2 regions of the Arthrobacter sp. efr-133-R2A-63 genome follow, and region 1 is predicted to be linked to the other one. Evidence: riboswitches for the same ligand, from Rfam matches in the RefSeq annotation. Region 1 holds a riboswitch; the other holds the start of a gene.
What was found. Region 1 has a riboswitch for glycine ahead of gcvP (aminomethyl-transferring glycine dehydrogenase). Riboswitches for the same ligand answer to the same signal wherever they lie in the genome.
Positions count from the first base shown of each region.

Region 2: it holds a riboswitch for glycine, as region 1 does, so the genes downstream of both, QRN45_RS00660 (serine hydroxymethyltransferase) here and gcvP (aminomethyl-transferring glycine dehydrogenase) in region 1, are expected to answer to the same signal.

Region 1 covers NZ_JARVRG010000016.1:20,238-30,985, reverse strand. The annotation lists partial or broken gene glyA (serine hydroxymethyltransferase) at 1-615, opposite strand, end outside; gene gcvH (glycine cleavage system protein GcvH) at 612-995, opposite strand; gene gcvT (glycine cleavage system aminomethyltransferase GcvT) at 1,457-2,590, opposite strand; gene gcvP (aminomethyl-transferring glycine dehydrogenase) at 2,604-5,450, opposite strand; glycine riboswitch at 5,503-5,608, opposite strand; glycine riboswitch at 5,610-5,707, opposite strand; gene QRN45_RS08090 (TetR/AcrR family transcriptional regulator) at 5,896-6,444, opposite strand; gene QRN45_RS08085 (MFS transporter) at 6,527-8,068, shown strand; gene QRN45_RS08080 (sigma-70 family RNA polymerase sigma factor) at 8,076-8,909, opposite strand; gene QRN45_RS08075 (hypothetical protein) at 9,122-9,691, shown strand; gene QRN45_RS08070 (carbon storage regulator) at 9,688-9,948, opposite strand; gene QRN45_RS08065 (hypothetical protein) at 9,953-10,748, opposite strand, start outside.
Region 2 covers NZ_JARVRG010000004.1:5,370-16,117, reverse strand. The annotation lists gene speB (agmatinase) at 1-281, opposite strand, end outside; gene QRN45_RS00665 (PucR family transcriptional regulator) at 500-1,993, shown strand; glycine riboswitch at 2,093-2,193, shown strand; partial or broken gene QRN45_RS00660 (serine hydroxymethyltransferase) at 2,309-2,581, shown strand; partial or broken gene QRN45_RS00655 (L-serine ammonia-lyase, iron-sulfur-dependent, subunit alpha) at 2,648-2,839, shown strand; tRNA gene QRN45_RS00650 (tRNA-Ala) at 3,033-3,105, opposite strand; gene QRN45_RS00645 (SDR family oxidoreductase) at 3,137-3,922, opposite strand; gene QRN45_RS00640 (hypothetical protein) at 3,944-4,669, opposite strand; gene QRN45_RS00635 (GNAT family N-acetyltransferase) at 4,978-5,550, opposite strand; gene galU (UTP--glucose-1-phosphate uridylyltransferase GalU) at 5,605-6,510, opposite strand; gene QRN45_RS00625 (5-formyltetrahydrofolate cyclo-ligase) at 6,628-7,233, shown strand; gene QRN45_RS00620 (FmdB family zinc ribbon protein) at 7,412-7,675, shown strand; gene cpaB (Flp pilus assembly protein CpaB) at 7,937-8,614, shown strand; gene QRN45_RS20980 (hypothetical protein) at 8,655-8,900, opposite strand; gene QRN45_RS00610 (AAA family ATPase) at 8,910-10,748, opposite strand, start outside.

The sequences.
Region 1 (10,748 bases):
CTCGGCGAAGTCCAGCTGGCGCGCGTAGGCGGACCATCCGGCCACGATCAGTGCCGGCTTGTGCTCGAGCGCCAGGCGCTCCACTTCGGCCATGTCGATCCGGTGGTCCTCTTCGCGGACCTGGTAGGGGATGACGTTGTACAGGCGTCCGGAGAAGTTGATCCGCATGCCGTGGGTCAAGTGCCCGCCGTGCGCCAGGTTCAGGCCCATGATGGTGTCGCCCGGCTTGATGAGGGCGTGCATCACCGAGGCGTTGGCCTGGGCGCCGGAGTGCGGCTGCACGTTCGCGTACTCTGCACCGAACAGGGCCTTCACCCGGTCGATAGCCAACTGCTCGATGACATCCACGTGCTCGCAACCACCGTAGTAGCGCTTGCCCGGGTAACCCTCGGCATACTTGTTGGTCAGCACCGAACCCTGCGCCTGCATGACAGCCACGGCGGTGTGGTTCTCCGAGGCAATCATTTCCAGGCCCGAACGCTGACGGTTCAGCTCGTCGTCGATCTTCGCCGCGATCTCCGGATCCAGCTCGGACAACACCGTATCCAGGCTCGGCGAAACAACCTGCTCGAACGCAATGTTCTCGGTGCGCGCGGTTCCGCTCGCGGCGCTCACAGCTCGCCACCGTTCTTGGAAGCGTATTCCTCTGCGGAAAGCAGCGGACCGTCGGACTCGGCGGCCACCTTGAAGAGCCAGCCCGCACCGTACGGATCGTTGTTGATCAGTGCGGGATCGTCGACGACGGCGGGGTTGACTTCCGTGACCTCGCCCGTGACCGGGGAGTACAGGTCCGAAACGGACTTCGTGGACTCCACCTCGCCGCAGGTCTGCCCCGCAGTCACAGCGGAACCGACCTCGGGCAAGTCAACGTACACGATGTCGCCGAGGGCATCGGTGGCCACGGCCGAGATGCCAACAGACACAAGATTGCCGGCTTCGCGGGCAACCCATTCGTGCTCGTCGGAGTACTGGAGTTCAGGTGCAACTTTTGCCATGTTTTTTCCTTTGCGTTGGTCTAAGAAAACAGTTGTGGTCGGGTTGGGTGGCGGATAACGGAATTCCTCGGCGTGCTCGCTCGTTCCTCGCTTAGACGCACGCTGCCGGAATCCCGTCACCCGTTATTCGTCAGTTCAGTTTTCGGGGCCAACCGTTCCGGAAAAGAACGCTGGCCCTTTCGGTTTTAGTCGGTAATCCGTGGTTCCCGCGAGCCCAAGCTGCGGCAGGTGGCCTATCATCCAGCACCTTTGGCTTTCGAAAGCGAGAGCCGAAGGTGCCGGACTGAATCTGAACCCGCGGTGAGCCGAGAGCCGCCGCTGGCCGGGAGGATCCGGAAGCGTGCGTCTAAGGGAGCGACACGTCCGCTCAGCGGGCGTCTTCGCGACCGAGCACGCGAAGGATTCTTCCGTCCCGCGGCTCCCAGCCACCCCCGGATCCGACGGGCTCAAGGCGTGACGACTTACTTGACTCGCTTGTAGAACGGCAGTGCGACAACCTCGAACGGCTCGGCCTTGCCGCGCAGGTCGACGTCAAGGGCCGTGCCGGGTTCGGTGTGTTCGACGTCGACATAGGCCAACGCGACGGGGTAGCCGAGGGTGGGGCTGGGCTGGCCGGAGGTGACTTCGCCGACCACGACGCCGTCCTTGAGGACCGGGTAGTGGCTGCGGCCGGCGCGGCGGCCGAGGCCCTTGAGACCGACCAGCTTGCGGCCGCTGGTGGAACCGGCGCCCTCAGCCTTGAGGGCTTCCAGGGCAGCACGGCCTACGAAGTCGCTTTCCTTGGCGAGGGAGACAACGGGGCCCAGGCCTGCCGAGAAGGGGTTGCCTTCACGGGAGAGTTCGTTGCCGTAGAGCGGCATGCCGGCTTCCAGGCGCAGGGAGTCACGGGAGGCCAGTCCGGCGGGGATCAGCTCACCGTCCTGGGCAACTGCTGCGATTGCTTGCCAGAGGGCGGCAGCGGCATCATTGTCCACGAAGATTTCGAAGCCGTCCTCGCCGGTGTAGCCGGTGCGGGCGAGCAGCAGTTCCGTCGTGTTCCCGGCGAAGGTGAAGGGCACCTCGACGGCGGCGTAGTACTTGAGCCCGGTGACGATGGAGTGCTGTGCGGCAGGGACGAGGCGGAGGAGGATTTCTTCCGCTTTGGGGCCCTGGACGGCGATCAGCGAGGTTGCCGCGGAGACGTCCTCCACGACGACGTCGAAGTTGGCTGCCCGCTGTGCCAAAGCCTCGGCAACAACCTTGGCGTTGCCCGCGTTCGGGACCACCAGGAAGGTGGAGTCGCCGCGGCGGTAGGTGATGAGGTCGTCGATGATGCCGCCGTCTTCCTGGCAGATCAGCGAGTACTTGGCCTTGCCGACCGACATGGCGGAGATCTTGCCCACCAGGGCGTAGTCCAGGAATGCCGCGGCTTCCGGGCCGGTGACCCAGACTTCGCCCATGTGGGAAAGGTCGAACAGGCCCGCGGACCGGCGGACGGCGTGGTGCTCGGCCAGTTCCGAGTCGTATTTCAGGGGCATCTGCCAGCCACCGAAATCGGTGAAGGAAGCGCCGAGCTTCTTGTGCTCTTCGTAGAGCGCAGTGTAGTTCTCAGTCATCGTGAGGAGTCCTTTAGTTCTCGAAGGCTTCGATCGGAGGGCAGGAGCAGACCAGGTTGCGGTCGCCTGCGGCGCCGTCGATGCGGCCTACGGGCGGGAAGTACTTGTCCTGCTTGAGGTGATGGACCGGGAAGACGGCCTGCTCGCGGGAGTACTCGCGGTTCCAGTCAGAGCTCACGACGGCGGCCGCCGTGTGCGGTGCGTGGCGCAGCGGGCTGCTCTCCACCGTGAAGTCGCCGTGGGCGACCTGGTCGATTTCCTTGCGGATGGTGATCATGGCTTCGATGAAGCGGTCGATCTCCCCGAGGTCCTCGGATTCGGTGGGCTCCACCATCAGGGTGCCCGCGACGGGGAACGCGAGGGTGGGTGCGTGGAAGCCGTAGTCGATGAGGCGCTTGGCCACGTCCTCGGCGGTGACGCCGGTCTTGGCGGTCAGTTCGCGCAGGTCCAGGATGCACTCGTGGGCTACGAGTCCGCCTTCGCCGGTGTAGAGGACGGGGAAGTACTCGTTCAGGCGGGAGGCGATGTAGTTCGCGGCAAGCAGGGCGGACTTCGTGGCCTCGGTGAGGCCTTCGCCGCCCATGAGCTTCACGTAGGCCCAGGAAATCGGCAGGACGCCGGCGGAGCCGAAGCGTGAAGCCGAGATGGGCACGTCGTTGCCTTCGGTCCAGGCCGCGGCATTGCCGGGCATGAAGGGGGCCAGGTGCGCCTTGGCCGCGACCGGGCCCACGCCGGGTCCTCCGCCGCCGTGCGGGATGCAGAAGGTCTTGTGCAGGTTCAGGTGGGACACGTCGCCGCCGAACTTGCCCGGCTGGGCCAGGCCGACCAGGGCGTTGAGGTTGGCGCCGTCGATGTACACCTGGCCGCCGGCTGCGTGTACGGAGTCGCAGACCTCGCGCACGTCCGCGTCGTACACGCCGTGCGTGGAGGGGTAGGTGATCATGATGGCCGAGAGGACGTCCTTGTTGGCGTCGATCTTGGCCTGCAGGTCCGCGTGGTCGATGGTGCCATCGGCAGCGGTGGCCACCACCACCACCTTCATGCCGGCCAGCACGGCCGAGGCTGCGTTGGTGCCGTGGGCGGAAGCCGGGATGAGGCAGACGTTGCGCTGGGCCTCGCCGCGGGAGTGGTGGTAGCCGCGGATCGCCAGCAGGCCAGCGAGCTCGCCCTGGGAACCGGCGTTGGGCTGGATGGAGACCTGGTCGTACCCGGTGATCTCGCTCAGCTGGGATTCCAGGTCCGTGATCAGCTCGCGCCAGCCCGTGGTCTGGGAATCCGGGGCGAAGGGGTGGATCGAGGCGAATTCAGGCCAGGAGATCGCTTCCATCTCGGCGGTGGCGTTCAGCTTCATCGTGCACGATCCCAGCGGGATCATGGTGCGGTCCAGCGCCAGGTCCCGGTCCGAGAGCTTGCGGATGTAGCGCAGCAACTGGGTTTCGGAACGGTGCGTGTTGAACACCGGGTGCTGCAGGTAGTCCGAAGACCGCTCGACCGCGGCCTCCAGGACGAAGCCCTCATTGGCTTCGGTGAGTGAAGCACCAAACGCATCAAGGACACCGCCGACAACCGCCGTCGTTGTGGTCTCGTCAACCGAGACGCCCACAGTGTCGGCGTCGATGCCGCGCAGGTTGATGCCCTTGGCCTCCGCGGCTGCGACGATCCCGGCAGCCTTGCCCGGGACGCGGACGGTGACGGTGTCGAAGAAGCTGCCGTGCAGGACCTCAAGGCCCGCGGCCTTCAAGGAAGCAGCCAGGGTGCGGGCGTGGTGGTGGGCGGTCTCGGCGATCGCCTTCAGGCCCTCGGGGCCGTGGTACACGGCGTACATCGAGGAGACGATGGCCAGCAGTGCCTGCGCGGTGCAGATGTTGGAGGTGGCCTTCTCGCGGCGGATGTGCTGCTCACGGGTCTGCAGCGCCAGGCGGTAGGCGGGAGTGCCGGCGTCGTCCTTGGAAACGCCCACCAAGCGGCCCGGCATCGAGCGCTCCAGGCCCTTCTGGACCGCCATGTACGCGGCGTGCGGGCCGCCGAAGAACAACGGCACGCCGAAGCGCTGGGTGGAGCCGACGGCGATGTCGGCGCCCTGCTCGCCCGGAGGCGTGATCAAGGTCAGGGCCAGCAGGTCCGCAGCAACCGTGACCAGGGCGCCGCGTTCCTTGGCGGCGGCGATCACGCCCGAGTGGTCGAACACCCGGCCGGAAGCGCCCGGCTGCTGCAGCACGATGCCGTTGATCTCGCCCTCGGGCAGGCCCTGGGACAGGTCAGCGATCTCCACCTCGAAGCCCAGCGCCTCGGCGCGGCCCTTCACGATGGCGATGGTCTGCGGGAGGCAGTCGGCATCCAGCACCGTCTTGCCGTCGTGGGCCGTCTTGTTCTTGTTCGCCCGGCGCATCATCAGGACCGCCTCGGCCACGGCCGTGGCTTCATCAAGGAGGGAAGCGTTGGCGATGGGCAGGCCCACCAGGTCCTGGACCATGGTCTGGAAGTTCAGCAGGGCTTCGAGGCGGCCCTGGGAAATCTCCGGCTGGTACGGGGTGTACGCCGTGTACCAGGCCGGGGACTCGAGGATGTTGCGGCGGATCACCGGCGGAGTGACCGTATCGTAATAGCCCTGGCCGATCATCTGCACGGCCGTCTTGTTCTTGGAAGCCAGCCTGCGCAGCTCAGCCAGGACCTCGACCTCGCTCAGGGCGTCCTGGAGCGTCAGCGCGACGTCCTGGCGGATGTCTTTGGGAACCGCGGTGTCCACCAGCGAATCGACACTGTCGTAACCAACAGACTTGAGCATGATGTCAATGTCGGCCTGGCGGCGGGCGCCGATATGCCGGTCAACGAACGCGGTGGAGGTTGAACTAACCGTCACGAAGGAACTCCATTTATAAGGCGGCGCAAGGTACGCCACAGCTAATCGGATTCCTCCCCGCTCTGTATTGGACCTGAGAGTTTCCGCGAAACGTGCTTATGGCACTTTCCGCTTGCACCGTCGGTGAGCGCGCGTCAGCGTGCTGCTTTCCAGAGTTGCCTTGCCGCGGCGGTGCGTGGGCCTGAGAGATTCCTGGGGAGGATTTGCTCCTACGGCGCCTGCATCACATGCCTGCAGGACTCTCCCGCCGCAGATCAAAGGCGTATTCAATTGTGTGAATCGACTGTGGTTGCCGGTGACGGCTGCCACAACTACCAATTGTCCTATGGACTGCCCGCGTCCGCAAATAGGGTTACCTAGCAGCCCGACTTTCCCAACTGACTGGCACTTGTTGTCGTTTTGGAGCCTCAAAACGACACCTACTGCGAGTCAGTTGGGTGGCCACTCAGGTACGGAGGCGTTCGACGGCGGCCAGCAGCGCACCGACGTCGGCGCTCCTCGCGCTGGCCTTGACTTCCGTATCACCGGCGCCGCCTTCGAGCATTGCGTTGAAGTAGAGTCCATCGCCCATGTACCGGACGGCCTTGGCCATTTCAGGCCCGACTTCCTCGGCGAGCACATCGAGCCATTGTTGCTGGATTCCCGCGAAGCGCCTGCGGGTTTCTTCATGGGCTACTTCCGCGAGACGCGTGGCTGCCACAAACACGCGGTCCAAGGGCGTGTCGGCCCAGAGCGAGGACTTGATGAAGAACGCGGCAGCACCTTCCGGAGCTGCCTTCATCGCCTCGATGTCCAGCGCGGCCAGCCCGTCCATGCGCTCGAGCAAGGAGCTGATCATGGCTTCCTTGTTGGGGAAATGGTAGAGCAAACCGCCCTTGGAGACGCCTGCGCGCTTGGCGACGGCGTCCAGGGTGGCAGCCCGCTCCCCCACCTCGATCAGCAGGGCTTCAAAAGCATCCAGGACAGCGTCCCGGGCAATAGGTTTTCGCGGCATGGTGTCCATCATCCCTTAGTTCGATGCGGCAGTTCGATGCGGCAAATTGAAACTATACCGTCCAGACGGTACAGTTATGTTCATGTTCACCCCGTCCACAACCCAGCACCCCCGTACCCCTTCGATCCACACCGCCCCGTGGCGCGACTGGGCTGCCCTGGCACTCCTGATGTTCCCCGTGCTGCTGGTGGCTGTGGACAATACGGCGCTGACATTTGCCCTGCCGCAAATCGCCCGGTCGCTGGAAGTCGGGGGCGTACAGCTGCTATGGGTCGTGGATGCCTATCCGCTGGTCCTCGCAGCACTGTTGGTGTCCATGGGAAACCTGGGTGACCGGATCGGCCGCCGCCGCTTGCTGTTGATCGGCAGCACGGGCTTCGCGGCCGTTTCCGCGGCCACGGCCTTCGCCCCATCGGCTGAATGGCTCATTGCAGGACGTGCCAGCATGGGCATCTTCGGAGCCATGCTCATGCCGTCCACACTGTCGTTGATCCGCAACATCTTCCCGGACCCGAACCGTCGCCGGCTCGCGGTTGCCGTGTGGGCCGCGGGATTCTCCGGCGGAGCCGCGCTCGGTCCGATCTTTGGCGGTTGGCTCGTGGAGCATTTCCGGTGGGGAGCCGTGTTCCTGGTCGCCGTGCCGCTGTTGCTTCCCCTGCTCGCGTTCGGTCCGTCCTTGATTCCCGAGTCGAAGGACCGCAACCCGGGCAAGCCCGACGTTCCCAGCGTGGTGCTGTCCATCCTGACCATGGCCCCGATGGTTTACGGCATCAAGGAGGCCGCCGTGCACGGGTTCGGCCCGGGTCCCGCGGCCTTCATGGTGTTCGGCCTGGCTATGGGAATTGTCTTCGTCCGGAGGCAGGGCTCGTTGGCATCGCCCATGTTGGACGTTCAGCTTTTCCGGAACAAGGTCTTCAGCACGGCCATTACGGCCAACGTCCTGTCCCTGTTCTCCATGACGGGATTCATCTACTTCTTCGCCCAGCACTTGCAGCTGGTGGAGGGCCAGTCCCCCATGCAGGCAGGGATCGCGATGGTTCCCGCCCTACTTGCCACCATTGTGGCAGGACTGGTGGTGGTCCCTTTGGTCAAGCGGATCCGCCCTGGCCTGGTGGTGGCATCGGGATTGGCGCTGAGCGCGGTGGGATACCTCGTGGCCGCCCTGGGAAACCACAGCCAGGGGCCGGGGTACCTTTTGACGGCGCTCCTGCTGCTGGCCATCGGGGTTGGCTCGGCGGAGACCATCTCCAACGACCTGATCCTCGGCGCGGTTCCTGCCGACAAGGCAGGCGCGGCATCGGCGATCTCGGAAACGGGCTACGAACTCGGATCACTGCTGGGCACAGCCGTGCTCGGCTCCATCCTGACAGCGTCCTACCAACACCATTTGCTGCTTCCGGTCGAACTGTCGGCCCACGCCGCAGAACGCTCGCGGGAGACGCTCGCCGGCGCCATGGACACCGCATCTACCCTGCCCCAGCCATTGGGCGACGCCCTGAGCACCGCGGCGCGTGCGGCCTTTGAATCGGGGGTCCACATCACGGCAGCGATCGGGCTGGTTCTGATGGCGGGGGCGGCAGTCCTCTCCGCCGTCGTGCTCCGCCGCGTGCCGACCGCCAAGTAGGCGGACTCTAGACTGCCTGGTTCAAGGCTGCATCCGGAGCGCTGAAGCTGCGGGTGATTCCGCCCAGGGTGGCGGTGGCGAGGGTCGAGAGGTAGTCGTGCCGGCGTCGGGCGGTAATCCGCGAATGGGGCTCGAAGGATTGCCCGGGATCGTCCGCGTAATGCGCGGACAGCCCGTCGCGCATGAGCCGGATGCCCTCGGCGCGCTGCTGGGAGACCGCGGCGTGGGTGGAGCCGAGTTCCTCGGCGAGTTCCTTCACGGTCCGCCCCGCGAAGTAGATCTCCTCGACGACGTACCGCATCTTCTCCGGCAAGGCCTCGACGGCGGCCCGAAGGTACTTCAGGCGCTCATCGGCCAGGACCGAATGCTCCGGGGAGATCGTCTCCGCCGCGACCGTGTCCACCACCACGTCATCCAGCGGCGACAGCGTCCGCGCGGCATCGGCCAGGGCCGCTTCCACCACGCTGCGTTCAACGCCCAGCGCCGAAGCGGTCTCGGCCACCGACGGGGTGCGGCCAAGGACTCCGGAGAGCGTTTCCTGGACCGACATGGTTTCCTTGATGCGTTTGCGCGCCGAGCGGGTGGCCCAATCGCTGGCCCGCATCTCGTCCGCGAACGCCCCGACGATCCGGCGGCGCGCAAACGCGCCGAAAGGGACTCCGAGGTCCGGATCGAAGGAATCGGCAGACGTTATCAACGCCACGGACCCCACCGACGCGAAATCGTCGCGTGACAAATGAGAAGCTCTCGCGCAGAGCTCCGACACCAAATAGCCAACGAGCGGTAAGTGCTGCAGCACCAGCTCGTTGCGTTCATCGCGATTCAAAATTAGTCCCCCCATGAGACCCGTTTATTGAGTTGCAAAAGCCTGGTTCCAGGGGCTTCATGGGCCAGCTGCTGAGACGGTACAGCGTGCCGAAGATTACATGGACCAGACATGTATTCAGTGAACATACCATCTGAAAAATAACAATGCGTGTACGCTCATGAAAAAGATACAAATCGGGCCTCGGAAAACACGTTTTCGCAGGCCGAACCGGGGAATGGGGAACCGTGGGGGCGGACGAGCTATCAGCGATGCTGTGGCGTGAGCGGAGACAGCTGGAACTGCTGTTGTACCGGCTCGAAACACAGTTGCTGCACGTCCGGGCAGGCAATTGGCATTGGCTGAAATTCACTGCCGCCGACGTGGAAAAGGTCCTGGAAAACCTCCGGTTCGACACGCTTGCCCGGAACATCGAGTCGTCTGCACTGGCCATTGAGTGGCGCCTATCGGCCAACGCAACGCTGCCCATGATTGCCTCAGTGGCGCCGTCCGGAATCTGGCCGGAACTGCTTCAGGAACACCACCATGGCCTGGTCCGTCTGCTCAAGCAGGTCGAATCAACCGCGGCCGCCAATGTCGAAGCCCTCCGGATGGGGCCACAGGGCGCCGGGAACCAGGTGCTTGGCCCAGTACAGCCGGGCGACAGCGTGGCGCCGGGAGTGCCGGAGGCGTTCGCGCACTCCGACACCGTGGATGACGTGACACTCCTTGCGGAAAGCGCCAACATCGAGCGGGCCCTGGCCGTGACGAGGGATTGCTCGCTGCCACTCCTCGCAGAGTTCCTGGGCTTGGCTTAAGACCCAGCCTCTTCCTTGGGGGGCTTCCGCACGGGCGGACGCAGCCCGGCAACGAGTTCCTCGGCGTCGGGGCCGGCCTGGGCAGCAGCGAGGTTGGCCGCGGCGATCGCCTCAACCACTTCGCGACGTTGGATGGACACCCCGCGGGGCGCCTCGATCCCGATGCGCACGCCGTCGCCGCGGCCCTCCATGACGGTGATGACGATGTCCCCACCAATCATGATCTGTTCGCCCGGCTTGCGTGTCAGTACCAGCATGCTCTCAATCTACCTTTCCGAGCACCGCAACGCGGGCGGGCTTGCCGTCCACCCACCCGATGGGTAGGCCGAGTCCGTTGACCGTCTCGGGACTTCCGGTCTCCGACGCGCCGAAAACGGCAAGCGCGTCGACACGGACGCGCTCGGCGGCCAGGGCTGCGGAGAGCGCCCGCACCCAGGATGCCGTGTCTTCAGCCTTCCGCCCGGCGTCGACAACCAGCCACAACTGGTCTGCCGCGAGGGTGGCGATGTCCGCCGCACGCGTCACGGCTTCGCCTTGCCTGCCGAGCCCGTAGGCGACCAGCACGGTTTGGTCGGTGACGACCGCCTGGGCACGGGCCGCCGTCGCGCCCTGGCGCCCCGTCACATGGAGGTGCCCGAAAGCGGTCAGGGCTCCGGCCGTCCGGACGTCGAAGCCGCCCCCAGCGATGGACAATTCCAGTGCTGTCCCTAAGGCGTCGTCGCCGAGGCCAAGCAGGATGACGAGGTTGCCGCTGCCGGCCAATGGCACCGGCACGGCGGCCGGAGGGGCCGCTGGAACGGCGTGCCCGACGACGGCGTGCGGCAACGCGGTCAGCGCGCCTTGCGTTGGTGCTCCGGACGCCGGCGCCCGGAATTCGTTCCCCAGTTGCTCCAATATCCCGGCGAAATCCGGGGAGGCAGTAGAAACAACTGCCTCCGGCCGGTGCATGTCCATCTCGGCCGCGTCGGCCTGCTCCAGGAGCGCGGCTATCGCGAGCCCCTGCAACGCGTGCGCCTCCCCGGCAGCGTGCACCTCCCCGCCCGCTTGCGCCTCCCAA
Region 2 (10,748 bases), on a different contig from region 1:
GCGATGTCGCCGGCGTCCACAACCTGGACTTCGTTGACGGGCTCAACGTCCAATTCCGGATGGTACCCGGGACGCAGAAGCCGGGAGGCTTCGCGGACCGCGGCAGGACCGAAACGGGCGCCGGGCCGGAAGGACGTTCCGCCGTCGAACGGTACGCCGACGATCGCAATGTCGTAGTCCGGGACGCGGTCGATTTGGGGAAGCCTGGCGAAAGTGCCGAGGCCCGCATACCGGGGAACTTTTGTTGCGTCGACGGGGCCGATGGGCTGATGCGTTGTCATGCCGGGATCCTTCGGTAGCTTGCTGCCGGGCGGCGACGCTGGCAGCGGTGTTGGGATGTGGGGGTGCTCGCCTTTGAGCGGGAAGTAGGTAATCCAATTCTTAGTGACGTGCATCACGACGCATAGCGGTAGATTGACTACAAATGGCCGAGGCTCTTATACAAATGTCTAAGCACCGTGAAATCGGCCGGAACCCAACGATTCGGGAGCGCATTTTCATGGCGATTACTGTGGCTGAGCTCGTGGCGGAACCTCAGCTAGGACTCACGTTTTTGGCCGGGTCGGAGGGTAGGGACAACCGGATCACCTGGGCACACACCTCCGACCTGCCGAGGCTGTGGGAATGGGTCACCGGCGGCGAACTGATGATGACCAATGGCCTGTCCATCCCCGCCGACCCCCAAGGCCAGGTTGCGCTCGCCGAGGCGCTCGTCGATGCAGGTGCCAGTGCCCTTGCCATCGGGGAAAAGATGCATGCTCCGGAGCTGCTGCCGGAGTTCCTGGCGGCCTGCGAGCAGTTGCCGCTGCCGCTGATTAGCATTCCGTATCCATTGCCCTTCATCGCTATCGCTCGAACCGTGGCTGAAGCTTCCCTTTTGGAGGAATCGCGACGCCTGCGTCAGACCGCACGGGTGTATGACTTGCTTCGTACGGCGGGAACAATTGAGGACCATTGGCAAGGCCTTCTCCAAGGACTCGCGGCTGAGCTCAATGCGGAGCTTTTCGTCGTGGACCGGCGATGCCTCCATCCCTGGCACCCGGACGGTGAGCCGCTGCCGGACTTCCTGCAAGCGGAATTGGCCCCCCTGACGGGACATATACCCATGACCGGAAAGAAGTTCCAATGGCATCGGCTTCGGGACCGGCACGTGTTGATGATGGACATCCCCACCCACGCCAATGCGGTCCTGGTGGTGCTGCCGAAAAGCGATCCGCACCCTGACGCCGTCGTGCTTCTGCATGCGGCGACGGTGCTGGGACTGGAACTCTCGCGAACGGCCCTGTCCCTGGAAGGGCGGCACCACCTAGCAGGCGAATTCCTCCTGCAGGCGTTCGATGGGCGCCTCGGGATCGCGGAACTGGAGATCAGGCTCGGCCATTTTGAGATTTCCGCGCAGAATTTCGTGGTGGTTTCGATAGGGGCCGACGACGGCGAGCGGCTGGCGAACATTCACGTGGAACTGTGGCGCCACGGACTTCAGGTCGCTTGCCTGCGGCGTCTCAACACCCTTCATGTGGCGGTAACCGCGGGGGTGACAGATGACGTTTTGATCCACTGCGCGGGGCCCGGGGTCCGGATTGGCATCAGCTCGCCTACGTCTGCCGGGGGCGTCCAACGCGCACTCCAGGAATCGCTGTGGGCGCTCGGTTCAGCGAAAGGCAATGCCGTAAGCCTGACCCGTTACGCCGAGGGGCCCTCCTGGCTGGGGCTCACGAGTTTCGAGGAGGGCACGGCGTTGGTACAGCGGCTGCTCGGCCCGATCTTCACGTATGAACAGAGCCAGGAAGGCGATCTCATCGTGACTTTGAAGACCTACTTGGACACTCAGAGGTCGTGGCAAAAGACTGCCGCGGCGCTCTTCGCCCATCGCCAAACCATCATCTACCGCATCCGGAAAATCAGCGAATTGACGGGGCTCGACATGACCGAAACCTCCACGTTGGCCCAGCTTTGGTTTGCGCTCCAGATCCATGAGGCCATGCACAAGTAAACCCGCTGCCGATAGCAATGTCCGCAAGCAGATGTTGCCCCGGCACTGACGTTGTGTGTATGGTGTGAGCCAAATCACCCCAAATCTGAATATGCCTTTCGAACCGTGGCGGGAGAGTCCTCCCAGCCATCAACCGGGCAGGCGCCGTAGGAGCAAATCCTCCCCAGGAATCTCTCAGGCCCCCGTACCGCCGCGGCGAGGCGACTCTGGAAAGCAGCCAGGCTTCGGTCCGGCTCACCGACGGTGCAAGCCGAACACAACGCGACAATGCGTTCTGCGGAATCTCTCAGGTCCGATACAGAGCGGGGAGGAACCCAATTAGCCGAGGACCGCCTCGCCGCGATCGACATCACCGTCAACCGCAACGCGGTTCCGTTCGACCCGCGTCCGCCGATGGTGACCTCCGGCCTGCGGATCGGCACCCCGGCACTGGCAACCCGCGGCTTCGGTGAAGCGGCGTTCCGCGAAGTTGCGGACATCATCGCCGAAGCACTGATCGCCGACGCCGACCTCTCCGGCCTGCGTCACCGCGTGGAGGCACTCGCCGCCGCGCACCCGCTCTACCCCGGCGTCGCGAACCTAGCGTAGTCCGGGATCGGCTCGGTACGCCCGTCGGGTCCGAAGGGGCCTGCTGGTCACCTCAACATTAAATCCCTGAAGTTCCTGCTTGCCGCGGGCGCCGTCGGAGTGCTCTACAAGGAGCAGGCCTCGATCTCCGGCGCCGAAGTGGGCTGCCAGGGCGAGGCCGGCTCCGCTTCCTCAATGGCCGCCGCCGGCTTGGCCGAAGTCATGGGCGGCTCCCCGGGACAGGTGAAGAACGTTGCCGAGATCGCAATGGAACACAACCGGGCCTCACCCAACGCGCTGCGCTTCCTCACACCCGAACAGGGGGAAGGGCTCGACGGGCCGAAAGGGGCAGAACCACCGGAGCCCGTCTCAATCCGGGACCCATGTCAGTGCCAGGTTAGTGATTTCGCAACCCCAGCAACAACGAAGACCCTCCTGCCCAACGTTTCCGCAGGTGGGAGGGCCTTCACTGTGGAGCTAAGGAGATTCGAACTCCTGACCTCTTCGATGCGAACGAAGCGCTCTACCAACTGAGCTATAGCCCCTGGTCAACTGTGCATTGCCAGTGTCCCTAGGCTACAAACTATCTTCGCGCTTTGCCAACCACGACTCGAACGTGTCTGTCCCGGTCCGCTGGCTTGGGACCAGATTCAGCCCCTTCCGAAGATATCTGCCCATCTCCCCCGGCAACGGCACCTCCACGAGAAGCCCGGCACGGCCCGACGCCTTGCGCCAGATCTCAGCAAGTTCGCGCATGGACCGGATGTCCGGTCCGCCGATGGTTCGCCTCCGGTGCCGCTCTTCTGAAGGCTCCCGCAACGCCTCGGCAAGCAACTCGGACGCCACATTCGCCGGCGAAATCGTTTGAAAGCGCGCACCCTTGAAGACCGGGATGAGGCGGACTTTCGAGCCCGCCTGGAAAACCGCCGTCACGAGGCTGTGGAATTGGGTGGCCCGCACAACAACCGTCTCCAGCGACGAGAGTGCGTAGACCCGCTCCTTGTCTGCTTTGGAGACATAAAACGCCGCGCTGCTCTGGTCGCAATTGATGATCGAGAGGAGAACGGCCTTTCGGACTCCGGCGACGGTGGCCGCGGCGAGCAGGCGCGCGCCGCCGTCGGCGAATTTCCTCCGCGCTTTTCCGAATTGCCCTTCCAAGCAATCGATCACCACATCGGCCCCCTGCAGGGCTTCGGCCAGCCCGGCACTGGTGGTGACGTCAGCCTGAAAGTAGCGCGCGCCGTCGCGATGGACTGGTGACGCGCCCGACGGCGGGCGGCGGCTCAGCACCGTCACGTCGAGCCCGGCGTCGAGCGCCAAACGGACGACTTCACGGCCCACTTGTCCCGTGCCACCTGCCACGCAGACGGTAGTCACTGGAGGTTATGCCCGGCGGCGCTGCAAGACGTCGTCGAGGTTGCTGAGGCCGCTCTGGGGCTTGCCGTGCTGCGCCTGGACCGACGCGCCCACGGACGGTGCGCTGGCTGGCTTCAACGTCGGCTTGCCGAGGGGCTTGGGAGCCTCAGGCAGGTCGAGGGGCTCGGGGGCGGGCCGCGGCGCCTTGGCGGCATCGACGTATGTTGGTTTGGGGACGTCCACGGGCTGCCATTCAGCTTCCTTGGATTCCGCTGTAAACCGGACTGTGTTGTCGCCGGCGGCGACAGCAACATTGAGGGCGGCTTGACGAAGTTCGACGGCGGTCAGTCGCGTCGCTTCACGGGCGTGGGCTTCGGCGTCGAAAATCTTGGTCGCCGGACGGTCCGTTGCAGGAGCGCTTGCGCGGGGACTCTCGGCTGGAGGGGCCATCGCGTTCCGGAAGGCCTTGTTCATCTTCGCCCTGCGGTCCCGGATGGCCAGTCGGCGAAGCAGGAAGACGGTCGCGACCACGCCCACTATGCATCCCAGCGGCAGCCACGCGGAAACGAGGCCAAGAATGCGGAGGACGCCGGAAACGGCAGCCGCGAGCAGGAGGAGAACGGCGGCAAGGGCAAGGGCACAGCGCCCGTATCTGACTTTGAAGACCGCTGTTTCCGATGCAGCATCACGCCGTTCGCCGGCGCCGGCCGATACCTCGGGCAATGCGGTTGCGGTGCTCTGCATGGTTTCCATTGCTTTCTCCTGCCGAGGGGTGATTGACAGAACCACCCCGGCTTGCAGTTCATGAGCGTCTTCGTCAATAACATCTGTTGGGAAGTCACCGGCCATCTGGATGTGCTGGCGACGATTCCGGAGTATGTATGGCGCAACCCAAACGATCCACAGCGCGACAGCAATGACCAATATCACCGAGCTGCTGAGAGGGAAGTCCACAATCAAAACCGTAGAAGCAAATAGCCGGAGGCCACCGCATTGCCAACGGTGTGTCGTCGGAGAGTCGGCAAATCAATGGACTTATGACCCTTATTCGCCGAAAGCGGCTAGTTGGCTCCGTGCCGAAGCCAAGCGGCCAGCAAGCCTCCGGGGACCTCTTCCGAGGTCAACGCAAAGCTTCGATGGTCAGCCCATTCTCCGTTGATGTGAAGGAAACGCTCGCGGCGCCCTTCGTCGCGGAATCCCAACTTCTCGACAACTCGCAGGCTCGGCCCGTTCTCCGGCCTGATGTTGATCTCCATCCGGTGCAAGCCAAGGGCTTTGAAGCAATGGTCGGTGGCCATGGCAACCGCAGTGGGAGCTATTCCGCGGCCGGCCCGGGCCTGGTCCACCCAGTAGCCAAGCGTGGCCGTCATCGCCGATCCCCACATGATCGAAGAGACCGTCAACTGCCCTACGATCCTAGGCTCCTGGAATCCAGGAATACGCTCCGTGATCACAAAGGGGAGCGCACTCGCTTGCCGGGCCTGGGCGTTGAGGGAAGCCACCATCTGCCGGTAGTTGGGAAGGCGACCACCCGGGGCCGGGTTGGAGGCTTCCCAAGGCGCCAGCCAATCACTGTTGCGTGAGCGGACCTCGGTCCATTCCTTCTTGTCCCGGTAGTGAATGGGACGCAACATGAGGTCGCCGCATTCGAGCGTCACCGGCCATATGGCCGACCCCCACACAAGGACCTACTTGCTGAGGCCGGCGGCAAAGCCCGGCAGCCACTCCCGCAGTCCAGGCCCGAGGTCTTCGCTGTCGCATGCGAGCTGGACGCAGGCTTTGAGGTAGCTGAGCTTGTCTCCGGTGTCGTAGCGACGGCCACGGAAGACGACTCCGTAGACGCCGCTGCCCTCACCCTCGCCGGCAGCCAGGACCTGAAGGGCGTCCGTCAGTTGGATCTCTCCCCCACGGCCCGGTTCGGTCTTCTCGAGAACGTCGAACACCGAGGGGTGGAGTACGTACCGGCCGATCACGGCCAGGTTGGACGGAGCTTCGTCGGCAGCAGGCTTTTCGACAAGTTGTTTGATGCGGACGTAGCCGTCTTCACCGATGTCCTCGATGTCCGCGCAGCCGTAGGCGCTGATCTGGGAGGGCTCGACTTCGATGAGGGCCACAACGGATCCACCGGTTTTGTGCTGGACCTCGATCATGTCGCTGAGGAGCGTGTCCCGGGCGTCGATGAGGTCGTCGCCGAGAAGAACCGCGAAAGGTTCGTACCCGACGTGCTGCTTTGCACGCAACACTGCGTGTCCCAGCCCCTTGGGGTCGCCCTGGCGGACGTAGTGAATATCGCCGAGGTTGCTCGTGGCCTGCACCGAGTCCAGCTTGGTGATGTCTCCCTTGGCCTCCAGCGTCGCTTCCAAAGCCGGTACCCGGTCGAAGTGGTCTTCCAATGCACGCTTGTTGCGGCCTGTGATCATGAGGACGTCATTGAGTCCCACGCTCACAGCTTCTTCGACAACATATTGGATGGCCGGTTTGTCGACTACCGGGAGCATCTCTTTGGGCATGGCTTTAGTGGCAGGCAGAAACCTGGTGCCGAGTCCGGCTACAGGGATAACGGCCTTGCGGACGGCGCAGTTATTGGAAGTCACCGGACTAATCTAACGGAAGTAACTGGACAATGGGCAAAAAGGAACGTGCCGGCCAAAAGGAGCACACCGTTCCTTTCCCCATCCCTGAGCCGCACAGCAGCGGGAAATGGAGCAAAAGTGACTTTGAAAGACGACATCCGCCGGGATCACCGCAAGCGCCGGCTCTCCTTGACCGGGCAACAGCGCGCAGAGGCTGGAGCGGGGATTGCCCGCCGGGGCGTTTCATGGGCGGCTGATGTTGCCCATGGGAGACCCGCGACTTTCGCGGCCTATCTCGGAGTGGCCGCCGAACCGCCCACAATGCCTTTGCTCGCTGCGCTCCACGCGGCCGGGCACAGGATCCTCCTTCCCGTCTGCGAACCGGAACGGCGTCTGAGCTGGGTCTATTGGACACAGGAGACCGCTTTTGTCCGCTCAAAGTATGCCCCGATCGACGAGCCGGTGGGCGAACGTTTCGACAGTGACGTCATCAAGGATGCGACCGGAATCTTCCTGCCGGCCACCGCCGTCGACGAGGGTGGAAACCGCATCGGCCAAGGGGGCGGTTACTACGACCGGCTCCTCGACAAGCTCGACGCCGACGGGAACCGTCCGCCGACTGTGGCCGTCGTCTACGACCATGAAGTACTGCCTGCGGGGACGATCCCGGCCGAACCGTTCGACAAGCCGGTGGCGGAGGCACTCACCCCACATCGGATCGTCCAGCTTGTTCGGCCCGCATGATGAGGCTTTACCGGCCTGTCTGCTTCGCCACATTCCCCTGTCTGCTTCGCCACATTCCGTAGTACCGGTCCCGACGCCGGATGATAGAATTGGCACTCAGGCCCTGGGACTGCTAATGGACGGAACAATCCGCCTCGGCAGCACAGGACCTGCAGTTCGTCCCGGAGGAGGATCACCAGTGCCCACTTACGCCTATGCCTGCAAAGACTGCGGACATGCCTTTGACATCGTTCAGGCTTTCACGGACAGCTCCCTGTCCGACTGTCCTGAGTGCCAAGGATCGTTGCGCAAGAAGTTCAACAGCGTGGGCGTTGTCTTCAAGGGATCGGGCTTCTACCGCACCGACTCCCGGGACTCCAAGGGAAGTACTGTTTCGGCCGCTCCCGCGGCACCTGCCGCATCTCCGGCTCCGGCGTCCGTTCCTGCGGCTGCCGCGAGCTGATTCCTGGGTACCAGTTGCCCCCGGTTTTCCACATAGCTCAACGTTTCCACATAGCTCACTAAGGCCCTGCCATGCGCCTTAGTGCCCGGTTAGCGTGGCAGCATGCCCGCAACCCCGAACGCTTCCCAAGGCCCCGGTTCAGCATCGCCTGGCTTCGGTCCAACCAGGCCTTCATCGATTCCACGCAATAGCCTGCCGGGGCCGATTGCCGCGTCCCACACCCGCCGTCTTCGGGGTTTCCCCTCCAAAGCCGGAGGCCGCTTGGGTCCTCCCAAGAGACAGTACAAGCACCGCACCTTCGCTAGCTGGCTGAACCGCAACCGTCGCCTCGTGGTGGCACTCCTGCTATGCGTGGCGGTCGGGGTCGCAGTCCATCAATTGACTCCTGCTTCGGAGCAGCGAGCCATCGTCCTGGCCGCCGCGCGGGATCTTCCTGCGGGGTCCAGCTTGACGGATTCCGACCTCAAACCACTCGAAGTCCTTCCTGACGGAATCCCAGCCGGGGCGCTCACGCCCGGCACTGCCTATAGGGGAAAGCAGCTCGCCTCGCCCCTGCAGAAGGGGCAGATCCCCACAGACGCGCAGATCCTGGGACCCGGCCTGCTGACCGGCACCGCACCCGCGACGGCGGCCGTTCCGCTGCGCATGGCCGATCCCGCTTCTATTCAACTCATCTCGCCGGGCCAATTGGTCAACGTTGTGCTCACTGCGGCCGACGGGTTCGAAGGGCCCGGCAGGAAATCAGAACTCCTGGCGGCTGCGGTCCCGGTTTTGTGGACGTCCGCGCAAGGAGGCAAGGCCGGCCAATGGTTGGGCACGAACGAGGCGGACGGCCTTGTGGTTGTCGCTGCCAATCCGCAACAGGCCGAAATCCTGGCCGGGGCTTCCACACGCGGGAAACTGTTCTTTGTCCTCGTCAGTCCCCCAGGTAACCGGTAATGCGAAACCCCGCCGGAGAGTCACCACCATGATGGTCCATTCAGCCCCAGTGCGGGGGCCTTTGTTCCTTCAGCCAAGCGTCATGGTCGTAGCTGGATTCATCGCCCCAACGGCGCGGATCGTCCTCGGAAGCTTTCTTGGGCAGAATACCTTCTCCTGCCGGCTTCCGTTCCGGTGCGGGCTTCACTTCTGCCTTCTCCTGCGTGGCCAACCCGGTATCAGCGTCTGCCGCTCCGGCGCTGGTGTCCGCGGGCGGCCTGGAATGAGTGCTTTTGCTTTCCGCCATTGCGTTTCCTTAGGGGATAGCCGGACCCGAGCCAGCGCCTTGCGCGCCGCTGGACCTGGCCGCGGAGGGTTCCGCCTGGCTATTCAGTTCCAATTGTTCAACATCGATGTCCAGGAATCCATCCTGGACATCACCATACGATGGCGCCACAGGCTTCTCGAGTCCCAGATAGGATCCAATGCGATCCGCGCAGGACGAGGGATCCGTGAATACTTCGATGGTCCACAGCGACATGTAGCGCCAGCCAAGGCGTTCCAGGAGCTGTGGCCGGAGCCTGCTGCGCTCCCTCACGCTCATGCGGCGGTATCGTTCCGTGCCATCCGATTCAATGGCCACCGGCGTAGGCATTTCGCTGTCATCCCGGCCGATCGTGTGCACGGGATCGGCCGCCGCGGCGATGTCCAGGACTCCGTCATAGTGGTGCCACACGCGCGCTCCCCGGGCTCGGAGCCGCTCGCCCAGATCCGCCACCAACGGATCCTCGCCGAGCGCTTGCTCGCTGGCGGCTGCCCTGGTGGCCGGTGTCCCCAGATCGGAGTTCCCCGACAGTTCACGGTCAAGGAGTTCATGGAAGTCGACGGCGCCGTGGGCCAGCCGGTCAAGATCGAGGTCTTCCGGACGGAAGCAGCTCAGGACGTGCATGGACCTTCGGGAGCGGGTCATAGCCAGGGCAAATTTGTTTCGCCCGCCTTCGACGGACAGAGGGCCGAAACTGTGCAGCGCCCGGCCATGCGGGGTGCGCCCGAAGCCCAGCGAGAAAATGATGTGGTCGCGGACCAGTCCCTGCGCGCGCTCCAGATCCACCACGCGGAAGGACTCCGCGCCGGCGTTGAAGAAACCCGAGAGCAGCGGATAGTTGGGAAGTTGGAGCCGGATGGCTTCACCGATCCTTGCGGCATGGCGCAGGCTTGCGGTGACGACGGCGAGCGAGGTCCGCGGCCGGAGGCTGGCGTGTTGAAACACCAGGTCAACTACGCGGTTCACTTCGGCGGCGACAGATTCGACACCTTCGTGGTCGGCACCAGGCAGGCCGGTGCCGTCCGGGATGTATTCAACCACTACCGAGCGGTCCAGCCCCGTGACGGACTGGCCGTCCGGCAATCGACGCAGGCCGCCGTCGTAGTAGTTCTTGCTCAACTGCAGCAGGAGGTCTTCGTCAACCGCCCGGTACACCCAGTTCAACTGCCACGTGGGCAGGACCCGGGCCAAGGCACTGAACGCACTGTCCACGGTGTCCTGGCTCGCGGCACCGGCCATGGGCGGCTCCACCGCAACGCTGAACGTGCGGGCGTTGCCGATCTTCGCGTCGCCGAAGGCAATCACTTGGTGGGCTCGCGCGATGGCAGGCAGCACAGCCTGCAAGGACGTGCTCTCGGCATCGAGAATCACCACCGCATCGAACTTCTGTTCGGCAGGCAGGAGGCTCGTCAGCAAGTACGGACTGATGGACCACACGGGAACGAGCCGGGCTACGAGGGCAGGTGCCTGGGCGCTCAGCGCCGAGAGGGTAACGCGGCCATCTTTGATCAGGTTCCGCAGGAGTTCCGATTGGCGGGGATGTTCAGCGATTCCGGCCCGCCACATTTCGGCGAGCCTCCACCGCAGCCGGGCAGCTCCACTGGCGATGTGCGCGTGGTCCGCCAGACGGTACTCGGCTTCAAGCCGGCGCAGGGAATCGCCGTCGGACATGGCGAGGTAGTCGTCGCCGCTGATCATTGCTTCGAGGGCGGACTGCCACCAGGCAAGGTCCAGTTCCGCGGCAACGGATTCGGCAGGCACTTCCCGTTCGGCCAAGTCCGCAAGAAGCTCGGCGAGCCCATGCTCGCGCATGTTCTCGACCAGAAGCGT